DNA from 3 places in the Shewanella sp. 6_MG-2023 genome. Region 2 is predicted to be linked to each of the others. Evidence: predicted binding sites of a transcription regulator. Region 2 holds the regulator's gene; each other region holds the start of a gene.
The links. Region 2 encodes sigma-54, which starts transcription at its own class of promoters, with help from an activator protein. Its sites were predicted from a motif close to GTTGGCACGNNNNTNGNNT; they were not measured.
Positions count from the first base shown of each region.

Region 1 (4,220 bases), on a different contig from region 2:
GACAAAGACCACTTCATCAGCATAGGCATTACGGTAAAACTCAGCCGTATCTTCAGTGACTTTGGCTGTGTACATGGCCACATCACTGTTATAAAAAATCTTGTTACGGGCACTGAAAAAGTTGCCGCTGCAATCAGCTTGGCGCGAATCGAGTTTGTAGTTTTGGATTAACGAGTCTTGCCACTCGTCGCCGTGCTCAAGAGCATAGGGAGCCACCGCTAATGCCTTAGTCGGCATATTATGGTGATATTTATTGGAGTAAATATTGGCAAAGCCGTGAGTAGAAAACAGTTCTTCACGGTAAAGCTCGCCAGAGTCTTTTTTAAAAGCGATATGGCGTTTAGAAGGTATTTGTCCTTGTTGAACATAAACCGGCATCGTAACTCCTCAACTCTTATTCGTTTGGTTGTCGTTATTGAGCTTCATTAATCTGCTTTGTTAATGTTTTTCTAGCGCAGCGTTAATAAACTATTTGTGATCTAGTTAACAATTTAGTTGCTAGGATGGACAAAAAAAAGAATAATAAACCACTTAACTTAATCTAATTTTTAGATGGTTAATAAAAGTTTACATAAGTGTCACGACTGCAGAACACTTAAAGGCAGAATAGGGACATGGAGGCTTAAATGAAAATCGATGTAGAAGCATTTAATGTGCTACAAGTACTTGTTGAAGAAGGAAGTTTTGCTAAAGCCTCTGAGCGGCTACACAAAGCGCAATCAGCAGTAAGTTATCAAGTAAAAAAACTCGAGCAACACCTAGGGGTGACTTTATTTAATCGGTCTCAATATCGGGCTGAATTAACCCCAGAAGGCAAAGTGATTTTGGCTGAAGGCCAACGGTTACTGCAACATTTAGCCAATATTGAACATTTAGCCAGTCGTTTTAGCGAAGGTTGGGAGCCAAAGCTTGAATTGGTGATTGACGGCGCGCTGCCAATGGAGCCTATCATGACAGCGTTAAAGCGCATGTCTGAGCATAATATTCCTACCAAGATACAACTTAACATGGAATTTTTAGGCGGCGTTCAACATCGTTTTGAGCGAGATAAAGCCGATTTAATGCTGGTTAAGGATTACCTTGCAGGGCCTTATTTTTCTGCCCAACAACTGCCACCAGTGACCAGTTTATTGGTTTGCTCATCGCAGCATCCTCTTGCTGAGTTATCCGGTGTTACCCTGACTGATCTGCAGCAACATGTAGAATTAACCATTGAAGACTCATCGCCGCAAAAACTACACCGAGACGAGTTACAGTTTGGCGGCGACAAAGTGTTTTACTTATCAGGCTTTATTATGAAGAAAAATGCCTTACTAAAAGGGCTAGGTTTTGGCTGGATGCCGGAGTTTCTTATTAATGATGAGCTTACGGGCAAGAATTTAGCCATAGTAGATTTTGTTGGTGGCCATAGATTTAGATTTACCCCGCAGTTAGTATCTACCCTAGAAAGGCCACTTGGGCGGGCGGGTCGATTATTTACTGAGTTAATTTCAGAAGAATTTGCAACTTTTAATCAATCAACTAATGATCAAAAAATTAGTCATTCGGCCATTGGTTAGTTATGGATTGCATAAGTATTATCGTTTTACTGTTAAGGATTTAAATGAAGTATTGGTTAATGAAATCGGAACCTGATGAGTTCAGCATTGACGATTTAGCAGCATGTTTACCACAGTCAGAACCCTGGCAAGGGATACGTAATTATCAGGCGAGAAACTTTTTACGGGATGAGGTAAAAACAGGAGATTTAGTGCTGTTTTACCATTCCAGCTGTAAAGTTCCCGCTGTTGTGGGTATTGCCGAGGTGACCTCAGATGCGGTGACTGATTTAAGCGCCTTTGATAATCAAAGCCCTTATTTTGATCCTAAATCAGATAAACAAAAACCGAGATGGGTTGCAGTAGATATTCGTTTTAATCAAAAGTTAACCCGCATTATTACCTTGGCGCAGTTAAAAGCTGATCCAAAACTTGCTGACATGGTATTGGTAAGTAAAGGCGCTAGGTTGAGTGTTCAGCCTGTGACAGAAGAAGAGTTCAACTATATCGTTGCCTTATAAATGCTTTATAAATGCTTTATAAATGCCTTAAACATAAAAAAGGAGTGCTAATAAATTAGCGCTCCTTTTTTAACATTCAATAGTAACAGCAATTAAAATTGGTTTAGATTAATAGCTTTCTTTTGCCACTATGGTTTGTCCAATCGGCGTGAGGCTCAATAAAGCCAGCTTCACATGTTGTATAGCAAACGGAATACCAATGATAGTGATAAAACAAGCTAGAGCATGGGTGAGGTGACCGATGGCCAACCAAATACCGAAAAATAAAAACCAGATTACATTACCTATCATCCCTAATGGACCGGTACCAAAGTCTTCTGTGCCTGATAGGTGTTTACGATTTACATTTTCTTGGCCGAATGGCCAAAATGCCATTTCACCAATGACGAAACAGGCTCGGCCAAAGGGGATACCGATAATACTAATAAAACATAAGAGCCCAGCTAGCCACCAAGCTAAGCCCATTATAAAGCCGCCCATGATGAACCAAGCGATATTAAAAACTAATCTTAATACTGACATCTAAAATCCCTTACTTGTTGTAATAACTTACTATTTTTAATCGTGCTTTGTACAGTTTGTTAGTCGAACTATGCACTATTGAAGCGAAATCTGTGCCACATTATATATATTTTTTATCTTGCTGAATTTAAACGATAATTCTATAAGGTATATTGTCTCTTAAACTCTCAGCATAAATAGGTTAGTTAAAAACAACATTTTTTAGTTAAAATAATAACTCTACTCATTGATGTTGAGATAAACATGTTTGCCACCACACCAGTACAAACCATTCGATTTGCAGAGCAGGCAATATTTGTAAAACGCGATGATTTACTCCACCCGGATTTCAGTGGTAACAAAGCGCGAAAATTTCAATATTTTCTCGAGCAAGATTTCCCTCTAGTAAAAAAACTGGTTGGCTATGGCTCAGCGCAAGCAAATTCGCTGCACTCTTTAGCTGCCTTAACCAAAATGCGCGGCTGGCAACTTGATTATTATGTTGACCATATAGCTGGCTATCTTAAGCAAAACCCCCAAGGAAACTATAAAGCGGCCTTAGACAACGGCGCCAACATCATTGAAAAGCCAGCGGGTATTGAGCTGAACCTAGAGACTTATGTACAACAAGATATTCAAGCGCCGTATGAATCGAACAAACAGCTTGTCGTTAAGAGTACGGTGTTTGTTCCCGAAGGCGGGCGTTGTGAATATGCTCAGCTAGGGCTTGATCAACTAGGGCGAGAGATTATTGAATGGCTTAAACAAAATAATATGAAAAAGTTAGAGCTATTTCTTCCTTCAGGTACAGGTACCACGGCACTTTACTTACAACGTTTTTTTGTCGAATTCAGTAAAACAGCCAGCAGATCAGACCTCTCGCTGCCCAGTGTAACGGTATTAACCTGCAGCTGTGTTGGCGGTGATGAATATCTCACTAAGCAGTTTTATCAATTAACCGATAATACTGACTATCATCCAAGGATCATCTCTAATGGTAAAAAGTATCATTTTGGTAAGTTGAACCGTCAGTGTTATGACATGTGGCAACACGTCAATAAGCAAGGTATTGAATTTGAATTGTTGTATGACCCAGTTGGTTTCATCATGCTGGAGCATTATCTAAATACTGCAAACCTAAGCGGCGATGACTTAAACAAAGGTGCTGCTGTTCCTGTGATGTATTTACATCAAGGGGGCTTGCTGGGTAATCCAAGCATGTTAGCGCGCTACAAAAGGAAATATCAACAGCAAGGATGATAGCGGGTTTATATCTAGGCTAGATAAGCATTCATTAGAGACAATATTGAAAATTGATTTGAATTATGACGTTGGAGAGTTGCTTAGAGAAGGATTTGAAAAGTGCTCTTGGGTGAGGGTAACTTCATGTTGCTCAGTTCTAATAAACGTCCGGTAAGGTGTGAGAGGAAATACCGAGAAGCGATGTCTATTGAGTAACTGAGCAAATGAATAACGCAAGCGTTAAAAGTCTTACTTGTTAGCCGTAAGTAACCATTTCATAAATGTTAACGCTTCAGTGCGCTTAGAAAAAGTTGTTTTAGTTTTACCTTGGCTATCGGTAAAAGCTATTGAGTTTTTATTTGATGATATTGAATTAACAGGGAAATTAACTGTAATTTCATGACCATTTATGTTGTAT
Region 1 covers NZ_JAUOQU010000009.1:65,274-69,493, reverse strand. The annotation lists gene Q4533_RS07400 (homogentisate 1,2-dioxygenase) at 1-378, opposite strand, end outside; gene Q4533_RS07395 (LysR family transcriptional regulator) at 627-1,559, shown strand; gene Q4533_RS07390 (EVE domain-containing protein) at 1,604-2,059, shown strand; gene Q4533_RS07385 (YccF domain-containing protein) at 2,168-2,581, opposite strand; gene Q4533_RS07380 (1-aminocyclopropane-1-carboxylate deaminase/D-cysteine desulfhydrase) at 2,825-3,820, shown strand; gene Q4533_RS07375 (hypothetical protein) at 4,052-4,220, opposite strand, start outside.
Region 1: the regulator sigma-54 is predicted to act here: its motif matches at 2,663-2,681, upstream of Q4533_RS07385 (YccF domain-containing protein).

Region 2 (4,220 bases):
ACGTTTAGCGAGCTGATCGGCAATATAAACCGAACGGTGCTGACCGCCAGTACAACCAATGGCAATGGTCAGGTAGCTGCGGTTATTACGCTCTAAATGTGGCATCCAAGTGTCAAAAAGGTTTTCAATTTGCCAGATAAACTTATTCACCAAAGGCTGTCGCTCTAAGAACTCTTGCACGGGCGCATCTAGGCCTGTGTAGGGCCTTAACTCAAGCTCCCAGTGCGGATTCGGTAAAAAGCGCACATCAAACATAAAGTCTGCTTCAGCCGGCATGCCATGCTTAAAGCCAAATGACTCAAAATGTACCACTAATTCTTTATCAACACTGCCTAGCAAGATTTGCCGAACATGATCGCTCAATTCGTAGATATTAGTTTGCGAGGTGTCGATATAGTGATCAACCATTTTGGCTATGGGTTCGAGTAACCGCCCCTCAAGCTTAATGGCTTCTTGTAACGAAATTTGATTCTTAGACAGTGGGTGTAATCGGCGGGTCTCACTAAAACGCTTCAGTAACACTTTATCGTTGGCGTTTAAAAAGAAACTGGTAATGCTGGTATCGTCAGACAGTAAAGCAATTTGCTCTTTGAGTACTTTGCCTTGCTCTTCGATATTACGCACATCGACGCTAATGGCGACAAGCTCGTTACTATCTTTAAGCTGTTCAAGCAGGCTGCCAATCAGTGGCAGTGGCAGGTTATCAACACAGTAATAACCTAAATCTTCAAGCACTCTCAGTGCGACTGATTTTCCTGAACCTGAACGTCCCGATACGATGACAAGTTTCATGCAGTAATAACCTGATAAAGTTCTGTAGCGTCATGACTCTTTCGAAGTCGTTTAAGTATCAATTTATCACTGAGTTTCTCTGCCATGCTAGATAATGTGCTTAGGTGTTGCTGGCACTGATCTGCAGGTACAAGAAGCGCAAATAAAATATCTACAGGTTGCTTGTCTATGGCATCAAAGGCGATTGGCTCTTCGCATTTGATTAAAATAGCAATGGGTTCTTCGATATTATCTAAGCGCCCATGTGGAATTGCTATGCCATTTCCTATACCTGTACTGCCCATTTTTTCACGCGCTATTAGACTTTCAAAAATAGCCTGTGAAGAAAGGGTTGGGTACTGGGCAGCCATTAAATTGCTGATTAATTCCAGTACCTTTTTCTTACTGCCCGGAGTGGCACAGGTAGTGCACGCCGGCTGCAGGATGGTACGAAGTTCCATCGTTAATGCTTAGTGAGTTTCTCTTTATGTTTAATTACCTGACGGTCTAGCTTATCTATCAGGGCGTCTATTGCCACATACATATCAGCGTTACGCGATACAGCAAACACTTCACCGCCTTTTAGGTGCAGTTTGGCTTCGGCAATCTGTTGTAGCTTTTGAACATCGAGCACAACGTGAACATTATTGATCTGTTCGAAGTGTCGTTCAAGCTTTGAAAATTTTGTTTGCACGTATTCCCGTAAAGATTGAGTTATTTCAATATGGTTTCCAGTCAGGTTAATTTGCATAGGTCATCCTCCAATAACAAAAGTTATAAGCTTTTGCGTTGGTTTGAGGGAGGGATGAGCATTGCCTCTCGATATTTGGCTATCGTACGTCGAGCAACGTTAATCCCTTGTTCAGCCAATAGTGTCGCCATTTTACTATCACTAAGAGGCTTTTTCGGGTTTTCTGCAGCTACGAGCTTTTTAATAAATGCGCGAATTGCTGTAGAAGAGCATTCTCCACCATCATCGGTACTTACATGGCTTGAGAAAAAATATTTTAGTTCAAAAAGTCCACGGGGGGTATGCATGTATTTTTGGGTCGTGACCCGTGAAATGGTCGACTCGTGCATTTCAACCGCTTCAGCAATATCATTGAGCACCATCGGCTTCATGGCTTCTTCACCGAACTCAAAGAAACCTTGCTGAAATTGTACGATACAGTTAGCCACTTTTAGTAAGGTTTCATTACGGCTATCGATGCTTTTGATAAACCATTTAGCTTCTTGTAAATGACCACGAATAAATTGGCTGTCAGCTTGGCTTGAACCGCCTTTGGCCATAGCTGCATATTGCTGATTAACGCCAATTTTAGGCATGTTATCGGGATTTAGCTCGACCACCCAGCGACCATTCTTTTTAAGTACAGTAACATCAGGAATGACGTACTCATCTTTAATGGGGGTAATTTGCAAGCCTGGACGTGGATTGAGCGTTTGAATAAATTCAATGGCTTCACGTAAATCATCTTCTTTAAGCTTGGTTTTACGCATCAGTAACCTAAAGTCACGACCGGCGATTAAATCAAGATGATCTTTAATCAGTAACTTAACATTATCTATGCAAGGAATTTCATTAGGGTATTGGCCTAATTGAATTAATAGACACTCACTTAAATCTCGCGCTGCAATGCCGACGGGATCGAAGTGTTGTACCCGTTTAAGTACAGCTTCAACTTCATCGAGTTCGATATCGTCAGTGCCTAAGGATTGCAAAATGTCTTCAACGCTCTGGGTGAGGTAACCGCGCTCATCAATGGCATCAATAATGGCGGTTGCAATCACTAAGTCATTTTCAGAAAAGGGAGTGAGGTTTTTTTGCCATTCAAGATGCTCATACAAGCCTTCACTGGTTTCGCCTTGAAACGGCATATCATTACCGCTCGATACTGCGCCAGAGCCAGAAGTCGGCGAGGCGGTATACACCTCATCCCATGTGGTATCCATAGGGAGTTCTTCAGGCATAGAATCTTTAGTGAGCGATTCAGTGGTATCAACCGTTGAGGTGTCTTTTTCTATGGTGACTTGGCTATTATCACTAAAATCGGTGTCAGTTTGCAGGGCGTTTTCTTTTACGGGCTCTTTGGCTTTAGTGAATTCGTCTTCAAGCTCTAATAGCGGGTTTGAATCAAGTGCTTGTTGAATTTCTTGCTGTAGCTCCAATGAGGAAAGTTGCAATAAGCGAATCGCTTGTTGCAACTGTGGGGTCATGGTTAAGTGTTGACCCATTTTGAGTTGGAGTGAGGCTTTCATGTACCGCTTGTCCCTAATTGAATTACATCATCGCGACGAACAGTGTGGGCGCTAGTTTATGATCCTAGAAAAATAGACTAGATTAAGGTTTGTTGTTGGCCGCGAATGCCATACTAAAAACTGAATAGTGCTAACTATAGCTTGAATTGTTCACCTAAGTATACCGACCTAACTTGCTGATTGACTAAGATCTCAGCAGGTGTTCCTTCAGCAATCAAGTTTCCGTGACTCACAATATATGCTCGCTCACACACATCAAGTGTTTCACGGACATTATGGTCGGTAATTAGCACCCCTAAACCACGGCTTTTAAGTTGTTGAATAATTTTCTTGATGTCGATTACTGAGATAGGATCTACCCCTGCAAAAGGTTCATCTAATAAAATAAACTTAGGATTTGCCGCTAATGCGCGTGCAATTTCAACTCGGCGACGCTCGCCTCCCGATAACGCCATACCTTGGCTATCACGGATATGAGTTATGTTAAATTCTTCTAATAAATGTTCCAGTTCTTCAATGCGCTGCTCATTTGATAAGCTTTTGCGAGTTTGAAGCACTGCCATTATATTATCGTGTACTGTGAGCTTACGAAAAATACTGGCTTCTTGAGGTAAGTAGCCAATGCCTTTTCGGGCGCGCAAATGCATTGGATCTGCGGTTAAATCATCTTCATCGATCAGAATGCGGCCCTTATCACTTTTGACTAGGCCTACGACCATATAAAAGGTGGTGGTTTTACCCGCACCATTAGGGCCAAGTAAGCCAACAATTTGGCCGGTTTTTACCGTCAGGCTGACATCTTTTACTACCTGGCGACTTTTATAACTCTTAGCGAGATTTTCAGCGGTTAACGTAATTTGGGTCATTAGTCATTTTGCTCAGCTGCTGGGGCTGACAATGTCGCCTGCGCCTCAGCGTTAAGTGATTCAGTTACTTCGGGTGTTTCAGTTGAGTTCACAGCCTCTACAGCAGATAAATTGTTGTTTTCAATTATAGCTGGTGGCGTGTCATCACCGGGTTTAGCGCTGTCTGGTAAATGTGGTTGCTCATCTTTTTTCTTTTCAGAATCAATCAAGTCTGGGTGACTTTCTGGTTGAAAAATAGTGATAACCCGATCTTCACCAGTACCGGTGCTTTCAGCAATTAACTGCTGCTTTTCAATGTTGTAGCTAATTAGGTTACCAGTAACC
Region 2 covers NZ_JAUOQU010000014.1:53,572-57,791, reverse strand. The annotation lists gene rapZ (RNase adapter RapZ) at 1-792, opposite strand, end outside; gene ptsN (PTS IIA-like nitrogen regulatory protein PtsN) at 789-1,232, opposite strand; gene hpf (ribosome hibernation promoting factor) at 1,235-1,522, opposite strand; gene Q4533_RS10090 (RNA polymerase factor sigma-54) at 1,546-3,030, opposite strand; gene lptB (LPS export ABC transporter ATP-binding protein) at 3,165-3,896, opposite strand; gene lptA (lipopolysaccharide transport periplasmic protein LptA) at 3,896-4,220, opposite strand, start outside.

Region 3 (4,220 bases), on a different contig from region 2:
AAGGGAAATTGTCCATTTTAAAGCGTGTACCGTTGACTGATAAGCAAATGCTGCATCTGTATTTTCAAAACCGATGTGATAACAACTGCCAGTGGTTAATGTTTGCTGAACATTCCAGTTCAGGCCTTGCATGTGTGGATCATGCAGACCAAAAACGATCCCTTGCAATGTCACAGCAACTTTAGTTAACGACACGGGTTGGCATTTAAACGCTGGCTGTTTTGAGTAAGGGTCAAACTGACTATCAAGTGGGGTATTAACGCCCTTACCTAACGAGAACTGCTCAGACCAATGCATTGACATAAACCCCAAGTCTGGCGCTTGGGAGTCATCTGCAACCACTCTTGCCACGGCAAAATTGGTTATTGATAAATTAGGGGCAGCAAAAGTTACCAAGTCGTCTTCAATTAATTTTAATTGCGCTAAAGTCGAAGGATGAACAGCAATAACAGGCTCTGGGATACTGGCTCTAAGCGCCGCAATATGACCTGTGCGGGTCATGGTGTGCCATTGATCTCGGCTGCGACCACTGTTTAAGCGTACTTGCCCAGCTGGCAAAGGGGCTATTTGGCAATCTGCAGTGGTTTCAATAAATTGCGCTTTTGATGATGCGGTGGCGAATATGCCATCGGCAAACAATCTTTGCTTATTGCCCCCTATGGCACCATGGTTAGCAGCAGGCCACTGCGTCGGTAGTAACTCATCATATTGCTCATCCGTTAAATCAGCCAAACCGCTTAAATCAAACTGCTTGCCTGGAAAAGATTGCTTTACAAGCTTAGATAACTGGGCAAATTCTTTAAAAACGGCAGCACTGTTTTTAAAGCTAAAACTTTGTTCAAAACCCATCGCTTTTGCGACTTCTGCCAAGGCCCACCAATCAGCTTTTGCAGTGCCTTTAGCTTGTATAAAGCCACGTTGGCGGCTAATCACTCGCTCACTGTTAGTGACAGTGCCACATTTTTCAGACCAACCCTGTGCAGGTAATAACACATCGGCTAATTGCGCAGTCGCAGAGTCTTGTGTTATCTCAGACACCACCACAAAAGGACAGGTTTCTAATGCCGCAGTTATTTTTGCAGTATTAGGCAATGACACCACTGGATTAGTGCCCATAATCCACACCGCTTTAATTGTTCCATCTGCCATAGCATCAAATAATTCAACGGCTGTGAGACCCTTATCAGTCGCGATCACCTCAGACTGCCAAAAATCTCCTAACACTTGACGCTCCGGCTCAGAAAACCCCATATGACAAGCAAGTTGTGTCGCTAAACCGCCCACTTCACGCCCACCCATGGCATTCGGTTGGCCTGTAAGTGAAAAGAAACCACAACCTTCCTTACCAACCTGACCAAGAGCTAAGTGACAATTGATTATCGCATTGCTAGTGTCAGTGCCTGCAATAGATTGGTTTACCCCTTGGCAGCTAGCTGTCATGACTTTTGCGTGAGAGATAAATAACTGATAGAAATCCTGCAACTGAGCAATAGGCACTAATAACGCTTGGGCAAGTGTTTCAACATCAGTGGCTTGACTGGCAACGTGTGCTAAGGTTTGAGTGAAGTTTTCAGTGTGCGCATCAATATATGGCTGATTTAACGCTTCATTTTTGGCAATGAAATTCAGTAAGCCATTAAATAATAACGTATCTGTCCCCGGCGCGATTTGAAGATGTAAGTCTGCTTGGCTTGCCGTAGCAGTTTTAGCTGGGTCAATTACGACAATTTTAGTGCCATAACGCTGGCGGGCTTTAATCATCCGCTGAAATAAAACCGGATGGGTCCACGCTGCGTTTGAACCCACGAGTACTATTACTTGTGCCTGTTCAAAATCGTCATAACAACCCGCTACAACATCCTCTCCATATGCGCGCATGTGCGCACTTACAGCAGAAGACATACAAAGGCGTGAATTGGTATCAACATTCGCCGTGCCAATAAAGCCTTTGGCCAATTTATTAGCCACATAGTAATCTTCAGTTAAAAGTTGCCCTGATAAATAAAATGCAACTGAGTCTGGTCCATATTGCGCAATAGTTTGTTTAAAGGTGTCAGCAATTGTCGTGATAGCTTCAGGCCAAGCAACTGACTTACCAGACTTATATTTGGGATAACGTAAACTATTTGGCTGGACTAAGCTTTCTAATAAACGCTCACCTTTGGCACATAACTGACCTTTATTGGCTGGGTGAGTACGATCACCTTCAAGCTCAAATCCAATGTCGTTAAGACTGCTAGGGGTTACACTTATTCCGCAGCCGACGCCGCAATAAGCACAACTAGATTGGATATTAGACATGCAACTTCCCTTCACTGACTCAAATTCAATGACAATAACGTCGCAAATCTCGTGCCAATTGCTAACTTAATGATTTACAAACCGTTTACAAATAAGGCAAATTTAAAATCGCTACTTTTGTTCAACAAAAGTGCACCAAGCCGCACCAATAACGCACATGTCGTTGAAAACAAAAGAAAATTAATACCACTTTAGAGGTATACCGTATAGGTAGTGTGATAAATGCTAAGCCATGAATTGAATATTCATGTGGAATTATTCTTTGAGCTAATGTCGGCGGAAATATAAAAGTTATTTATAAACAGCAAAACTGGGGCAATAAAAAAGCGCTGAATTTCAGCGCTTTTAAACTTTGCTTAAAGCTAAATAATCATCAGTTATTTAGCAACGCGGCCATCATCATGGCAGCTATCACAAGTCGGTTTTTCACCAACATTCATGTCATGTGGTGCGTGACAGTCTTGACACATTAACATGCCATCATGTGGCGCATGGTTTTCATCCATTTCCGCAAGTGTTCCGTGACAGTCTTGACACTGCGCGAACTCATGCTCACCGTCAGCAGATGGCTCGCCATCAGCATGACAACTTTCACAGCCACCCATTTCAGCGTGGAAATCAGCTAAAACTTCATCTGCAGCGAATGCATTTGATGACAAAGTTACTACAGCTAAAGCTGCTGCAAACATTGCTACAAGTATTTTATTGCTCACTATTATACCCTCCAGTTACGATAGTCAAAAAGGCTCTAATAGAGAAACCTTTAATCGATATCAATTTTCAGAACGACTTTTTTAGGCTCAGTTATAAACTTAGCTAACACTGGTTAATTTAGCAACACTAAATAGTCAGCGGCAAAATTCAATCATCATCTCTGACACCTAAAAAGCGTTACATAATGTATCACCTTGAAAAGAAGGTTATATTAACGAGTTAAAATAAAAAGGGAAGCAATAAAAAAGGAGCTATTAAGCTCCTTTTATAACCAAGATCACATTATTAACTATTTCTAAGGGCGCTAATACGTTTTTCTAGTGGTGGATGGCTCATTAAAAAGTCAGTCATTGAACGTTTACCGTTAATACCTAATGCTGACATTTGCGCTGGCATTGCACCCGTTTCTGGGCCAGTTTTTAAACGCTCTAATGCCGCAATCATCTTATCTTTGCCAGCAAGCTTGGCCGCACCTTCATCGGCTTTAAACTCACGAATACGAGAGAAGTAAGCCACAACCATAGACGCTAAAATACCAAATAACATGTCAAGTACGAAAACCACAGCCATGTATGCAAACATACCAAGACCTTCACCCTCTTCATCATTACTCGCAACGAAGTTATTCACAATACCTGCAACAACACGAGCGGCAAAAATAACGAAGGTATTCACGACACCTTGAATAAGGGTCAAGGTGACCATGTCACCGTTAGCCACGTGGCTAACTTCGTGAGCCAGTACGCCTTCGATTTCATCTTGGGTCATACCGTAAAGTAAGCCTGAACTCACAGCAACTAGCGCGTTATCTTTACTTGGGCCCGTTGCAAATGCGTTCATCTCTTCAGATTGGTAAATTGCCACTTCTGGCATTTTAATCCCAGCTTGCTGCGCTTGACGAGCAACGGTGTCAACTAACCAACGTTCAGTATTATCACGAGGGTTTGTAATAACTTCACAACCCATGGTTTTCTTCGCCATCCACTTAGAGATAGCTAAACTGATAAATGCGCCGCCAAAACCAAACATAGCAGCAAAAATTAATAAACCACTCATGCTTGATGTGCTTACACCAAGCAGAGACATCACAATCGAAGCAACTAGCAAAATGGCTAAGTTGGTGGCGATTAGTAAACCGATACGTAACATTACAACTCCTAACTGGCATTCATGCCGACATAAACTCAACGCCTGAGCTCAATGCT
Region 3 covers NZ_JAUOQU010000004.1:153,303-157,522, forward strand. The annotation lists gene Q4533_RS04060 (nitrate reductase) at 1-2,301, opposite strand, end outside; gene Q4533_RS04065 (cytochrome c3 family protein) at 2,679-3,014, opposite strand; gene htpX (protease HtpX) at 3,301-4,164, opposite strand.
Region 3: the regulator sigma-54 is predicted to act here: its motif matches at 2,342-2,360, upstream of Q4533_RS04060 (nitrate reductase).